Linked DNA regions of Lacibacter sediminis. The main gene of each other region encodes a partner of the protein of the gene in region 2 in a complex. Links are inferred from orthologs where the notes say so. Each region holds a gene or a part of one and is shown on either strand. Other genes may lie near its edges. The genes, in order: uvrA and mfd.

What was found.
Region 1: the proteins of mfd (region 2) and uvrA are in contact, whole or in part, in a crystal structure (PDB 4DFC), measured with the Escherichia coli proteins. The link is inferred for Lacibacter sediminis from one-to-one orthologs.

Annotation. Positions count from the first base shown.
Region 1 is NZ_CP060007.1:1,372,355-1,380,182, forward strand. Bases 1,440-4,807 are described here. They hold uvrA (excinuclease ABC subunit UvrA), read right to left. Parts: upstream 4,475-4,807; coding sequence 1,640-4,474; downstream 1,440-1,639. Other genes in these bases: H4075_RS06010 (hypothetical protein), read left to right, coding at 4,760-4,807. Also shown: H4075_RS06000 (hypothetical protein), read left to right, coding at 1-987; more of H4075_RS06010, read left to right, coding at 4,808-5,218; H4075_RS06015 (O-acetylhomoserine aminocarboxypropyltransferase/cysteine synthase family protein), read left to right, coding at 5,846-7,171; H4075_RS06020 (homoserine O-acetyltransferase family protein), read left to right, coding at 7,324-7,828. UniProt on the Escherichia coli protein: The UvrABC repair system catalyzes the recognition and processing of DNA lesions. UvrA is an ATPase and a DNA-binding protein. A damage recognition complex composed of 2 UvrA and 2 UvrB subunits scans DNA for abnormalities.
Region 2 is NZ_CP060007.1:4,398,857-4,407,309, forward strand. The notes cover bases 2,755-6,747. They hold mfd (transcription-repair coupling factor), read right to left. Parts: upstream 6,411-6,747; coding sequence 2,955-6,410; downstream 2,755-2,954. Other genes in these bases: H4075_RS18750 (DUF4870 domain-containing protein), read right to left, coding at 2,755-2,787; H4075_RS18760 (S8 family serine peptidase), read left to right, coding at 6,495-6,747. Outside these bases: gyrB (DNA topoisomerase (ATP-hydrolyzing) subunit B), read left to right, coding at 1-1,200; H4075_RS18740 (hypothetical protein), read left to right, coding at 1,378-1,575; H4075_RS18745 (hypothetical protein), read right to left, coding at 1,642-2,298; more of H4075_RS18750, read right to left, coding at 2,422-2,754; more of H4075_RS18760, read left to right, coding at 6,748-8,453. UniProt on the Escherichia coli protein: Couples transcription and DNA repair by recognizing RNA polymerase (RNAP) stalled at DNA lesions. Mediates ATP-dependent release of RNAP and its truncated transcript from the DNA, and recruitment of nucleotide excision repair machinery to the damaged site.

The DNA.
Region 1 (7,828 bases), 3.0 Mb from region 2 along the record:
CGTACATTGTACATTTCCCTGTACGCATTACTGCTTATGCTAAGCAGCATTCAAGAACTGAATGCACAGATTGGATTATCTTCTGCAAATTCCCGTTTTGAAATTGGTTTAGATTTAGGCCCGATGAGTTTTCTTGGTGACCTTGGTGGTAACCGTGGAAGAGGAGGCTATGGCCCTAAAGACAACAATCTTCCTGTAACGAATGCGATCATTGGTATTTCTGCTTCTTATTATCCTGCAGAGTGGATTGGGTTCCGTTTGTCAGGTAACTATGGTAAAATGGAAGGTGATGATCGCCTGGTAAAACAAAAGCAACCGGCTGATACATGGGAAGGTTCAAGAAAATACAGGAACCTTACATTCCGCTCACCTTTATACGAAGCTTACGCCGCACTTGAAATTTATCCTACAGCATTTATCAGCTTAAAGAACGGATCAGGGTTACCACGTTTCCGTCCATATGGTATCGTTGGCTTCGGTGTGTTTAAATTTAAGCCACAGGGCTTGTATAAAGATCCTGCAGGTAATGAATCATGGATCGATCTGAAACCACTCCGTTTAGAAGGACAAGGAATGGTTGAAACAGGAATTCCTGAATACAGTCTAGTGAATTATGCTATTCCAATGGGCGTAGGCATCAAATATGATATTACTGAACGTGTAACATTTGCAGTTGAACTTATCCATCGCAAAACAGGTAGTGATTATATTGATGATGTAAGTAATAAATTTATTGATCCGGCCTTGTTCGATCAATACTTGACACCAACACAGGCAACGTATGCTAAATACCTGGCCAATCCAAGTTCATTTTATCCGAATTCAAATCCGGCTTATACTCCTTACCGCACCGGTAAGAAAAGAGGTAACCCATTAAAAAATGATTCTTATTTCTCCAGTACATTCAGACTTACGTGGAAGATCGGCGATGTTTATGCCGACTGGTTCCGAAATAAGAACTCAATGAAATGTCCGCAATACTTTTAGCGAATTATTTTTATCCATACCCATACCCAAATCCCTAAAAAATGAAAACTGAAATCCCCAAAACAAAAGCAAGAGCGCTATCTAACAATCCCGAGCTGACTATTTGGTTACTTCGTGTAGGATTAGTTACACTCTATGTAGTACTCTACATCTTTAAGAAAAAACTCTATCTATAACTTCTTAAGCAAAGTATGCAATAAACGTTAGTCCGTACCCTTCTCATAATGTTCCAATCCTGTGAAAATCCAGTGAGAACCAGCGACCGATATTTATTTCACCATGCTTTGCTTATTCTTTTAATTACATCAACTATCAATATGTAAACTCTTTGAACAAAGTATGCAATAAACGTTAATCCGTACCCCTTTTCTCAATTTTATCTAATCTTGAGAAAAAGAAAAAGAGAACCAGATCGATATTTATTTCACCATGCTTTGTTCATTTTTTTTCCAGTGTAAACCAAGACAATTTCCAATGATTTGGCAAAGTATGTAATAAACGTTAGTCCGAAACCCTTTCTCAAGTTTCCAATCCTGTGAAAATCTAAAGAGAGAACCCTGGACGGATATTTATTTCATCATGCTTTGCTTTGTTTCTCTTGGTCCGTACTCTATCCTGTTGCCCCCCATTGGTTCGGGGGGCTTTTTTTTACCTATAATTCAACCTTTAAAAATCTTGCGGTGTGACTTGCTTTACAGTTGAGTAATTCTTCGGGTGTTCCTTCAAACAAAATTTCACCACCACCATCACCACCTTCGGGTCCTAAATCAATTATATGATCAGCAACTTTTATTACATCCATATTGTGCTCAATTACTAATACTGTATTGCCTCTATCGGTTAATTTATTCAATACATCAAGCAAGTGTTGAATATCCTGGAAGTGTAAACCTGTAGTTGGCTCATCGAGAATATAAAATGTTTTGCCGGTATCTTTCTTTGCAAGTTCGGTTGATAGTTTTACACGTTGCGCTTCTCCACCACTTAACGTAACAGCACTTTGGCCGAGTGTGATGTAACCAAGTCCAACATCTTCCAATACTTTTATTTTGCGATAGAGGTATGGAACAGGTTGAAAGAATTCAACTGCTTCTTCAACTGTCATATCCAACACATCAGCAATTGATTTTCCTTTGTAACGGATTTCAAGTGTTTCACGATTGTAACGTTTGCCATTACATTTTTCACAATGCACATATACATCAGGTAAGAAATTCATTTCAATTACACGCATACCACCGCCTTCACATACGTCGCATCTTCCTGTTTTTACATTAAAAGAAAAACGACCTGCATTATAACCCCTGATCTTTGCTTCAGGCACTGCAGAAAATAATGTTCTGATCTCAGTAAAGAAACCGCAATAGGTGGCGGGATTACTTCTTGGTGTTCGTCCAATAGGCGACTGATCAATTTCAATCACCTTATCAATATGTTCCAATCCTTTAATGCTTTTGTAAGGCATTGGATTTGCTTTTGACTCATAGCAATATTTGCTGAGAATAGGATAGAGTGTTTCGTTGATGAGTGTACTCTTGCCACTGCCACTAACACCCGTAACAACAATCAGTTTGCCCAATGGAAATTTCGCACTCACGTTGTTGAGATTGTTACCACTTGCTCCTTTTAATTCGATGTGTTTGCCATTGCCTTTTCTTCGTTCTGTTGGAACGGCAATTGATTTGATCCCGTTTAAATATTTGGCAGTATCACTTTTTGATTCGAGCACATCTTTTGGTGATCCGGCAGATACAATTGTTCCACCATGTTTACCAGCTTGCGGACCAACATCAATCAAATGATCAGCCGCAAGCATGATGTCTTTATCATGTTCAACTACCAACACGCTGTTACCAACGTCACGAAGATTTTTTAATGCTTCGATCAACCGATGATTATCACGTTGATGCAAACCAATACTCGGTTCATCTAAAATATAAGTGATGCCCTGCAGTTGAGATCCGATCTGCGTTGCCAAACGTATACGCTGACTTTCGCCACCGCTTAGCGTTCTGCTCGAACGATTTAATGTTAGATAAGTTAAACCAACATTCAATAAAAACTGTAATCGTTCCCTGATCTCCTTCAACACATCTTTGGCGATTGCTGCCTGTTTATTACTGATGCGTAATTCCAGTCCGTCAAACCAGGCAGCAAGATTATCAAGATTGAGTTCACTTAACTCAGCAATATTGCGGTCTTCAATTTTAAACCAGAGACTTTCTTTTTTCAATCTGGCGCCATTGCAGCTGCCACATGTTTGTAATGTCATGAATTGTGTCACCCATTCACGCAAACCTTCTGTGCTTTGTGCAGAAACAAACCAACGCTTCAACATGGGGATGATGCCTTCGTAACTGCCAGTGTATTCATGCGGAACCGTTTCATCACTTGCATCAACTTCCAATGTTGCACTGATATTTTTATCACCGAATAATAACAGGTCCAGTTGCTCTTTTGGAAGATTCTTTACCGGCACATCTAATTTAATCTTATACTTTTTTGCAAAAGCGATCACTTGTTGAAACACACTCGCATCTCTTTCTTCACCCAGTGGAGCAATGCCACCTTCTTTTACAGTTAGTGTTTGATCAGGAAGTACTAACTCCATATCAATTGTGTAAACATTACCCAATCCTTTGCAGGTTGGGCATGCGCCATAAGGAGAGTTAAATGAGAATGCATTGGGTGATGGTTCTTCATAACTCAGCCCTGTATCCTCACACATCAATTGTTTTGAATAAGAAACAACGCCAGTCTTTTCTGTTTCAATGAACATCAGGTCTTTTCCGATCTTCAATGTTTGTTGTACACTTTGGCTGATGCGTACACGAAAATCGTCACTCACTTTTAAACGATCAACCACTACTTCAATATCGTGGATCTTATAACGATCGACCTGCATCTTTGGAGTAATATCCTGTATCTCACCATCAACCCTCACTTTTACATAACCTTTTTTACGGATGTCTTCAAATAATTCACGATAATGTCCTTTACGTCCACGAACCAACGGAGCAAGTAAAGAAACTTTCTGTCCATCAAAGCGATTAAAAATATTCTCTACAATTTCTTCTTCGCTCCACTTCACCATTTTCTTACCCGTGTTATACGAATAGGCATCACTTGCTCTTGCATAAAGAAGGCGAAGGAAATCATACACTTCAGTAATGGTGCCTACAGTTGAGCGTGGATTTTTATTAGTGGTCTTTTGTTCAATGGAAATAACAGGAGAGAGGCCCGTGATCTTATCAACATCAGGCCGCTCCATATCACCCACAAACTGCCGTGCATAAGCGCCAAATGTTTCCATGTAGCGGCGTTGGCCTTCGGCATAAATGGTATCGAATGCCAGCGATGATTTCCCACTTCCGCTGATACCGGTGATCACTACCAGTTTATTTTTAGGAATACTTACATCAATATTCTTGAGGTTGTGTACCCGTGCTCCCGATACTTCGATCTGATCATTAGTTGAGTCGCTCATAATTTTTCTCCTGCCGGTCGTTTACGACCGGACAGCGAATTTACCGTGAAATCCTTTACTAAAGTTATTAGGTTTTAGAATTGTCCTCCAATGGTTTTCAGAAGATTAGATGTTTAAACAAGCTAGGGACTTGAAGTAAGATACTTCAACGTAAATCGGTTAAGCCAATATTAATTAATTGTTATGTGGAAAACTAGGCTGTTTCGATATTTTGATTTGGCTCGCTTCATGCTAACTTAAACTTCAATTACGATCTGCCAATTATCAAAGCAAAAAACTTACACTATGGGTATAGCCGTTTACAACGCCGTTCCAATGATTCTTCACGACGGTCAGAGAGAACATCGCTTCACCTTAAAATTAAGCCCCGCCACCGAGAGCTTCCGCCTTGAAAGTGGAATGATCAAGCGCAGCATCTTCATTGGCAAACGCATGTTCAACCGTTTGTTCCAGTTTGTAAGAAACGAATATGGTTACACATTGGGACGCATTCAGTATGATGATGATCAAATGAAAAAAGGATCGGCAATTACGGAACAGCGTGACCAATTCAGGTTTACCATCAATGAACAGGATGGTATTGAAGTAATGCTGGAAAATGAAGCCGTACCACTAAAAAAGGTGTCAGCTACTATTCCGCTCCGTTACGAAAATGAGACAGAGAAAAAAGCGCACCTGCGTGCACTTATCCCGTCAGTACTTGCAGCATTGATTCTTACACGTGAAATACAACCGGCACTTTAACAACTGTTAGCCAAAGAAATTTTGCAGTTTGCAGTTTTTGCCGCTAACTTTGCAGCAGTTCTTTTAACACTGGTATTAAAATACCGGTTCGCTTATCAAGAAAGGCAGAGGGTAATGGCCCAATGAAGCCTTGGCAACCTCTCTCAATTGTTTTACAGTTGAAAGGAAGGTGCCAATTCCATCCTGAAAAGGGTAGATAAGTCAGATTTCAAGCTTAACAATGTTCAATTACATAGCAAAAGCTCATCTGATATTATCGGATGAGCTTTTTTGTTTTGAACAGGTTTGTTCTTACAACTGCTCTCCGTAAAATGTTTCTTAGATAGGTAAAAAAGAAAGGAGAAAAACAAAAAGCAGATGAAACAAACAAATGTTATTAAAAGCATTGACAAAACTTTTGCAAATGAGAATTTGCATAAATCAGTAAAGCCAACTACTTTTGTTAGCCATACATACTTCATGTACAACAGCAACAACAATACAAACATTTCTTTAACTGCAGCCATGCAGTGTTGTTGTATTTGTTGTATGCCGTAAGGCATACATATCTTTTCCGACCCTGCCTGTCAGGGAGGTACCACACACTTCTTCTTTTTTACTTAATTCTTCAATCATTAAATCTTAATTATGAGCAACACTCTTCGTTTTGAAACATTGCAATTGCATGCCGGTCAACAAATTGATCCAACAACAAAAGCACGTGCAGTGCCTATCTATCAAACAACTTCTTATGGTTTTGACAACAGCGAACACGCTGCTGATCTGTTTGGCTTAAGAGCATTTGGCAATATCTATACCCGTATCATGAACCCTACCACCGATGTGTTTGAACAACGCATTGCTGCACTTGAAGGTGGTGTAGCAGCATTGGCAGTTGGTAGCGGACAGGCTTCACAGTTTCTTGCACTCAATAATATTTTACAGGCAGGCGATAATTTTGTAACCACTACTTATTTATATGGTGGCACTTACAATCAGTTTAAGGTTGCATTCAAACGTTTAGGTATTGAAGCACGTTTTGCTGATGGTGATGATGCAGAAAGTTTTGTAAAGCATATTGATAAAAATACAAAAGCGATCTACCTGGAAACCATTGGTAATCCACGTCTGAATATTCCTGATTTCAAAAAATTTGCTGACTTAGCAAAAGAATATGATTTGCCATTGATCGTTGATAACACATTTGGTGCAGGTGGTTATTTATTCCGCCCCATTGAACATGGTGCCAACATTGTGGTTGAAAGTGCAACAAAATGGATCGGCGGACATGGTACTACTATCGGCGGTGTTATTGTTGACGGCGGTAACTACAATTGGGGCAACGGTAAGTTTCCTCAGTTTACTGAACCAAGTGAAGGCTATCATGGTTTAAAATTCTGGGATGTGTTTGGCGAAGGCAATCCACTTGGGTTACCAAACATCGCATTCATCATTCGTGCAAGAGTGGAAGGTTTGCGTGATTTTGGTTCTGCACAAAGCCCATTCAATTCATTTTTATTGTTGCAAGGGTTGGAGACATTGTCGCTTAGAGTACAAAGACATGTTGATAATGCACAGAAATTAGCAGAATGGCTGGAGCAACATCCATCTGTTGAATATGTATTATATCCAGGTTTGAAAAGTAATCCATATCATGAGCTGGCAAAAAAATATCTCACCAATGGATATGGTGGTGTATTACAGGTAGCGATTAAAGGTGGGAAAGAAAATGCTGCGAAGTTTATCAATTCATTGAAGCTGATCAGTCACTTAGCAAATGTGGGAGATGCAAAAACATTAGCGATTCATCCTGCAAGCACAACCCACGAGCAGTTAAGCGAAGCAGAACAAATTGCAAGTGGTGTTGCACCTAATCTCGTTCGTTTAAGCGTGGGTATTGAACATATTGATGATATTAAAGCAGACTTGGAACAGGCTTTTCAAAAAGTATTTGAAAAAGAATTGGTAGGATAGTTTTTTGTGACCAACGCAGGTGCTTCTGTGTGCCTGCGTTGTGTCATTCACTTATACGCTTTGCTCTTTTTTCAGCTGAATGACATACAGAACGATGCAGTGAGTGACACAACAACAGCTGATCCAATATTCAAAAAGATGATAAAATAGAAATGTCGACACAAATTTTTACATACAATAAACCATTCAGACTTGAGTCGGGAGCATTGCTCAATCAATATCATTTGGCCTATACAACGTTGGGTCAATTGAATGAAGCAAAAGACAATGCGGTATGGATCTTTCATGCATTAACTGCCAACAGCGATCCGTCAGAATGGTGGAGTGGATTAGTTGGTGAAGGAAAGTTGTTTGATCCTGCAAAGCATTTTATTGTATGTGTGAACATGCCCGGCAGTGCTTATGGCAGTATTGGTCCGTTGGATATTAATCCGTTAACAGATGAGCCATACTATCACGATTTTCCCTGGTTTACTACAAGGGATATGATCCGTGCATATGATCCGTTGCGCAAGTTTTTAGGTATTGAAAAAATATACATTGGTATTGGTGGCAGCATGGGCGGGCAACAATTATTGGAGTGGGCCATTGAAGAACCGCAGTTGTTCGAACATATTATTCCCATTGCAACCAATGCGTATCATTCAGCATGGGGCA
Region 2 (8,453 bases):
GATGGTCATGACCCTGAGAGTAATGTAGCAGTAGAAGTTGCCATGGTGTATAATGACTCGTACAGTGAACATATCTTTTCATATGTAAACAACATCAACACCATTGAAGGAGGTACACACGTAACCGGTTTCCGCAGATCAATTACGAGGGTGTTTACATCATACGGAAAAAAAGAAGGCTTGTTTGAAAAAGCAAAAGTAGATGTTGAAGGAGATGATTTCCGTGAAGGTTTAACTGCTATCATTTCAGTAAAGGTTCCTGAACCACAGTTTGAAGGTCAAACAAAAACCAAGCTCGGCAACAGTGAAGTAAGTGGTATTGTGGAAACATCTGTAAGCCGCACACTGGAAGCTTATCTCGAAGAAAATCCAAGAGAAGCAAAGAACATCGTTCAAAAAATTATCCTTGCGGCACAGGCAAGAGCAGCAGCTAAGAAAGCACGTGAACTGGTGCAACGTAAAACCGTATTAAGCGGTGGCGGTTTGCCGGGTAAACTGGCTGATTGTTCTGATCGTGATCCTGAACGTTGCGAATTATATTTAGTCGAAGGTGATTCGGCAGGTGGTACTGCCAAGCAAGGCCGTGACCGTAGTTTCCAGGCCATTCTTCCTTTACGTGGTAAGATATTGAACGTAGAGAAAGCAATGGAGCATAAGATCTACGATAACGAAGAGATCCGGAATATGTTTACAGCTCTTGGTGTAAAGATGGGTACTCCTGAAGATCCAAAAGCGTTAGACATCAGCAAGCTTCGTTATCACAAGATCATCATCATGACCGATGCCGATGTGGATGGTAGTCATATCGCCACATTGATCCTTACTTTTTTCTTCCGTTATATGACGGCGATTGTTGAGCAGGGTTATCTCTATCTCGCACAGCCACCGTTATACCAGGTGAAGAAAGGAAAGGAAATGGCTTACGCATGGAATGAAGAAGAACGCAAAGCGTACGTTGCACAATTTGGTGCAGGTAAAGAAGACAGTGTGGGCGTACAACGATACAAAGGTTTGGGTGAAATGAATGCCGACCAGTTATGGGAAACAACCATGAACCCGGGCACACGTGCGCTGAAGATGGTTACGATTGAAAGTGCAGCGGAGGCCGACAGGGTATTCAGCATGCTTATGGGCGATGAAGTTGCTCCAAGAAGGGAGTTTATTGAAAGCCACGCCAAGTACGCAAACCTTGACATTTAAGGCGGAATTTTATACAAATCATACGAGCGGCCCGTCAATCCGGGTCGCTTTTTTATTGATTTTCAATGCATAGCGGCTGTGGAAAGCATTTTAAGTCCTTTTTTAGCGAAAATCTGTACTTTAGCCCGAACCGAGTGACGGTAATTATTAACTAACCCCCTCATAAAAAATTAAATTATGGAATTAACAGCGTATAACGTAAAGACAAAAGAAAAGAACGTTCCTATCCAGAATGCAGTAGTTGAGCGTACAGCTAAAGGTGGATACATTGCTAAAGGTGATGATGGAAAAGGTAACAAACTTACTGCCTTATTAGGCGAAGCAAAAGCTCTGGCTGCAATTGCTGCAGGCACTGCAAAAAAAGGCTGGGATTAATCTTATTCTACCCATAAAAAAAGTCGTTCCGCTAACGTGGAACGACTTTTTTATTGACAGGATTCTTTATAAAGGAAATCTTCTTGCAATAGCTCTTGTTACATTTTGAATGGATTGCTGAAATGGATAGTTCCAATCTGTCTGGTTGGTAAATCGTGTGCTCCACACGGTATAACCTTCTTTCACAAGAGCACTACTCACAAACATATCACTTGTACGGGCCATTCCCGTTGGCACACCAATACCCGGAACAGTACGGTTAAGAATACCACCTACCACATCAACACCCATTGCCACTTCATTACTGAGAATATGGTTCTGCGTTACCTTGGTTGATACCACTGCGTCAACACCCAGTATTTTCGAAAGCTCTGCAGGATCCATTTGCCAGGATGCAGAATCAGTAATGCCTTTTTCCTCCAATAGTTTTTTAGTACGCTCCGAGCTTTGAAATTGAACCTGCGAGTAGCGACGCAAACGTGTATCAACATACTGCACCAGGTCGATGTACAAAGCACGGTTTAGAAACGTGCTGTTTCTTTCAATCATCTCATTTACCTGTTCAGGCGTTAATTTCTTTGGAATGTTTCCGGTTACTTCTAACTGAGCAGGAAGAATAGCAATGGTACGGATGTTATATTGCTGCACCCTTTCCATCATTCGTTTTCTTGCGCAGGAGTTGATCAGTAATGAGAGAGAAATCAAGAGTAGAACTTGTTTCATAAGCTCGGTTTTAATTGAATAATACAATGTGTCATAGATATTGGAACAATTGCAGTACCAAAATTAATAAAGGCTTTCGTTTATGAAAGCCTTTATCAATGAATTAACTTAAAAAAAGTAAAACTACTTGATGAAACGGATGGTGAATGGATAACGGTACAACACATCATCAGCCGCTTTTACGGCCGCAATGATGTAAATAATAAGCGAACCTATACCAATAGCAATCAAAAAGAAAATACCTATGATTATAAATATCAGTGGTATGCAGATGATGCAATAGATAACCACGCTGATTCCGAAATTCAATGCTTCTTTGGCATGCTCACCTACATAACGTGATTCATTCCTTTTTACAAGATATATGATTAAAGGAGCGAGGATGGAAAAGAAGATGGATAGTACATGTGTGAGAATAGCGATAGATCGTTCATCGCTGCTTACCTGTGCGTACCTGATCTCACTCGAATTTGCAAAGTTTTGTTCCATGAATGAAGGTTTAATGCTTTAAAAATGATCGGTTAAAGACGGAAGAAACAGCAACTTTGTACAATTAAAAATAAGAAGAAATTGGGTGGATTTAGAAAAACTACCCATTTATTCAGTTGGAAGTTTTCCGGCTTGATAAAAATGGAAAAATCTGTCGATGAGAAAGCTTATGCAGTAACCGGCTTTTCCACCACGGCGGCATGCATACGGGTTAACAGGCGAAGTAGTGCTTCCATGCCTTCCATATCACGAACAACCAACAGGAACAGTTTGCCGGTTTGTTTCAGTTGTGCTTTGTTGAGTGAAGTTTGCACAAACTGCATGATACCCTGAAATACCGATGATTCAAAATAAGGCGAATCAGGATTATTGATGAAGTAGCAACGAAGTGTTTGTTCTTTCAGTGTCATTTTTTCGAAGCCAAGTTCAACCGCCAGCTTACGGCAACGCACAGTTGTAAACAGATCCTCTACCTGCGATGGGATGGGGCCAAAACGATCGATGAGCTCTTTATGGAATTCGATCAAATCATCTTCGGTTTCACAGTTATCCAATCTTGTATACAAACTCAAACGTTCTGCAATACTTTCTACGTATGCATCCGGAATCAAAATCTCAAGATCGGTATCAATTACACAATCCTTCACATAGTTTTCCTGTTGCTGAATTTCTTCTTTAAAGAGTTCACGGAACTTCGTGCGTTTCAATTCACGGATAGCTTCGTCCAACACCTTCTGATACATTTCAAAACCGATCTCGGCCATGAAACCACTTTGTTCACCACCGAGCATATTACCTGCACCACGTATATCAAGATCACGCATGGCAATCTGGAAACCGCTTCCCAACTCACTATGCTGTTCTAATGTTTGCAAACGTTTTCTCGAATCGTTTGGCAGTGTACTCATAGGAGGAGCAAGCAAATAACAAAATGCTTTTTTGTTGCTTCGGCCTACACGTCCACGCAACTGGTGCAGATCACTTAAACCAAACTGGTGTGCATTGTTGATCATGATGGTGTTCACATTGGGAATATCAACACCGCTTTCAACAATGTTCGTGCAAACCAACACATCATATTTTTTGCCGATAAAATCGAAGATGCGCTCTTCAAGATCGTGACCTTCCATTTGTCCGTGTGCAAAACCAATGCTGAGGTCAGGACACAAACGTTGAATAATGGCAGCCATTTCAGCCAACCCTGCAATTCGATTGTGAATGAAAAAGACCTGTCCGCCACGCTCCGTTTCAAAATAGATCGCATCACGGATAAAATCTTCCTGGAACACCTGCACTTCGGTCTGTATGGGCTGACGGTTGGGAGGCGGCGTATTCATGATGCTGAGATCCCTTGCCCCCATTAAACTAAACTGCAACGTACGTGGAATAGGTGTTGCAGTTAGTGTAAGTGAATCCACATTCGTCTTCAACGTTTTGATCTTCTCCTTATGCCCCACACCGAACTTTTGTTCTTCATCCACAACCAGCAAACCAAGATCTTTAAACTTTACATCCTTGGCCAATAACGCATGTGTGCCAACAATGATGTCTACTTTTCCTTCCTGTAATTTCTGATAGGTTTCCTTTTTCTCTTTTGCCGATTTGAAACGGTTCACATAATCAACTGTTACAGGAAAATCTTTCAAACGTTCCTGGAATGTTTTATAATGCTGATAGGCGAGAATGGTTGTGGGCACCATGATAGCAGCCTGCTTTCCATCACATACCGTTTTAAATGCAGCACGAACGGCAATCTCTGTTTTACCAAAGCCCACATCTCCACACACCAGACGATCCATGGGTGATGGTGCTTCCATATCTTTTTTTACATCGGCTGTTGCTTTACTTTGATCTGGCGTATCTTCATACATAAATGAAGCCTCCAGTTCTGTTTGCAGATAACTATCCGGCGTATGTTGAAATCCTTGTTGTGCTTTACGTTGTGCATACAATTGAATAAGATCAAAAGCAATCTCTTTTACTTTCGTTTTCGTCTTTTCTTTTAACCGCTGCCATGCATCGCTGCCCAGTTTATTGATCTTCGGCACACTTCCCTCCTTGCCTGTGTACTTCGAGATTTTGTGCAGTGAGTTGATATTGACATAAAGGATATCACTGTCTTTATAGATCAAACGCACTGCCTCCTGCATTACACCATTCACTTCGATTTTCTGCAAACCACTGTATGTTCCAACGCCGTGATCGATATGCGTTACATAATCACCGGGCTGTAATTCTTTTAATGCACGAATGGTAAGTGCCTTGCTCTTGTTATATGCCTGTTTGACTTTGTACTTATGATAACGCTGGAAAATTTCGTGATCGGTATAGCAGATCACTTTCAAATCTTCATCTATAAATCCTTCATGAATAGCTAATGCAATTGGCGTGAAAGGAATCTCTGCTTTCAAATCAGCAAAGATGCTGTGAAGTCGTTCAAGCTGTTTTGGATTTTCTGCGAAGATGAATGTTTCAAATTTTTTCGTACCCCAACTTTTCAAATCACTTATTAATAATTCAAACTGCCGATTAAATGCCGGCTGATGTTTGGTATGATATTCAATTTCAAATCTGTTCTTCTCTTCAACTGTATTCAACAAGTGTGGTTCGTAACCAAACTCAATGGTATGATGTTGTTTGATCTGCTCTTCAACAATTGCTGCAGTGATGAAATCCTGTTCGTTGAGATCAATTTTTTCCAAACGCTCATCTTCATCACGCTCCTGTTTGGAAACCGGCAATTTCAAGAACTGCTCCATGTCTTCTTCCATAGTGAGCAGTCGCTCCTTCATCACATCAAAATCCTTCACCCATACAATCGTATTCTCCGGTAAAAATTCAAACAGCGAAACTTTCTCGCCACTTTCAAATTGTGTTTCCACATTCGGAATAATACTTACCTGCGCCAATCGTCGTTCACTCAACTGCGTTTCCGGATCGAAGATGCGGATGCTGTCTACATCATTCCCAAACAATTCCAAACGATAGGGCTTTTCATTGCCGAACGAATAAATATCGAGGATACCACCACGTACTGCAAACTGCCCGGGCTGATACACAAAATCGGTTCGTTCAAAACCAAGATCAACCAAAAAGCCCATCATATTATCAACGTCTAACGTGTCGTTGGTTTTGATGAGCAGCATATTGCCTTGCAGTTTCTTTGGCAACACTACTTTTTCAAACAACGCATCGGGGTAAGTAACAATTGCTCCAACCCGCTGACCGGTAGGCATTGAAAATTTCGTCAATGCTTCCGTACGCAACATCACATGCGAGGAATTGAGTAACCGAAAATTCTTTGGATGCTTGAATGAGGATGGGAAATAAAACAGGTTGAGTTCGTTGGTGATACTTTCCAGCGAATTGTGGAAGTAAGCAGCTTCTTCCGAGTCGTTTACGATAAACACATGGTTGAATTGCTCAAGCGAAGAATGATTGAAAACCGAAGCTGCCACAAACTGTGATGAGCTTCCCAAAAGGTTTTTTAGATAGATCCGTTGAGTTTGGGAAAAAGAAAGCCTGTCCGCCAGTTGAAAAAGGCGGGGATCATCATTAAATTTTTTCTGCAACAACTCAAAATTCACAGGCGGCAAAGATACGGTTGGAAGAAGTATTTTCATGCATGTCTGATTGTTCGGAAGGCTTTCTTTTTCGGGAAAGAATGCCTATTTTTGAACCGAATCCAAATCTGTAAAACCTACTTCATGAATTACCGCCATCCGTATGTACAGCCATACTCTTGTTCATTCAGGCAATTACTCCATTTTACTTACCTGTTCAGAAACATGAAAAAAGCCTTTCTGCTAACTGTTTTACTGTGCAGCATCAACTCATTAATTGCACAAAAGAAAATCACCACACTCCGCTTAAAAGCAGGTGATGTAGCCATTCAGGGAAATATGGAGGCAGAAACAATCACAAAGGAATTCAGAAAAGGTCGTTTTGGAGAATGGACATACATTGTACTTGCCTTTGAAAAACCTGTTACAAATACTCAGCAACTTGCATTAAAGGGAATGGGAATTGAATTGTTATCCTACTTACCTGATAATAGCTACCAGGTGAGAATGAAAAGAATGCCCATGTTTTCGCAGCTTTTTGGCACGGGCGTACGGGCAATGATCAACATGCCCGGTTCGGCTAAGCTTGGCCGTGAGTTGAATACGCTGTTGCCGTTGCAGCAACCTCAAACAATATTGTTAATTAATCTTCAATTGCAACAGGGAATAAAATGGAATGAAGTAAAAGAAACACTTGCAGGCTATGAAGTTGTACTCACAAAATCAGATTTCCTTAACCAAGGACTTGCACAGGTGAACATTCCTGCAAAAAATATTACGGCTGTCAGCAACCTACCTTTTGTATCGTTCATGAATGCATCTTTTCTGCAACCGACTCCGCTTAACCAGCGTGAAAGAGGATTATTTGGGTTAACGAATCTTACAAATTCAGAAGTTGCAGGAAGAAATCTGAGCGGACTTGGAACCACAGTAGGTATTGGAGATAATGCAGATCCGGCACATCTAGATAATACAAAAAATGTATTGAACAGAAATCCTTCTTTCATAACAAACAATCATGGACGCATGGTAACAGGTGTTGTTGGTGGCGATGGGCTTATTGAGGAAAGATATAAAGGTGTTGCACCCAGTAGCTTATTGATCGTTGACCTGTATGATTATATACTTACAAAATCTGCAACCTATTTTACTGATTTTGGAATGACAGTTACCAACAATTCTTATTTCACTGGTTTGGCTGGTTGTCCCGGGAACAGTGATTACAATGAATTGAGTGTTTATGTTGATCAACAGATCTATAACAATCCCTTTCTCCAACATATTTTTTCGGCTGGCAACGACGGCGGCCGTACCTGTTCCGGATACCCGATTTCATTCGCAACCATAAAAAGCGGTTACCAGGTTGGTAAGAATGTTCTAGACGTAGCCGATTATCACGTTGGAACTGATGCATTAAATCTCAGTTCAAGCAAAGGACCTGTTGAAGATGGGCGCTTAAAACCAGAAATAACCGCCAGTGGCGTGAGCGTATTTTCAACAAATGCTAACAACACTTATAACCAGGGCTTTGGTACAAGTTTTTCATCTCCATTTGTCGCGGGCGTTTGGGCATTGCTTACCGAACGTTACAAAAAACTGCATGCTAATGCTCTTCCAAAATCTGCTTTATTAAAAGCTGTGCTTTGTAACTCAGCAGATGACAGAGGTAATGCCGGACCAGATTATGGTTATGGGTTTGGGCTTGTGAATTCACGCAGAGCAGTTGAAGTGTTAGAAAATAACCGATACTTCACCGGTACTCTTTCAACTGCCGGCACTTCATCGCAGATCATTGCTGTTCCTGCAAATACCAGGCAGGTAAAAGTATTACTGTACTGGCACGATAAAGAAGCTTCGCCTCTTGCATCAACTGCATTGGTCAACGATCTTGATCTGTCTGTTATTGATGGTGTAACCACTTACCTTCCGTGGATACTTAATCCATCACCTGCAACTGTAAACAATCCAGCAGTGAGAGGAGTTGATCGTATCAATAATATTGAGCAGGTTACAATTGACAATCCCGGTGCAAACATCAGCATTAACGTCAGTGGTTTTAATGTGCCGAATGGTCCGCAGGAATATTTTGTAGTGTATGAATTT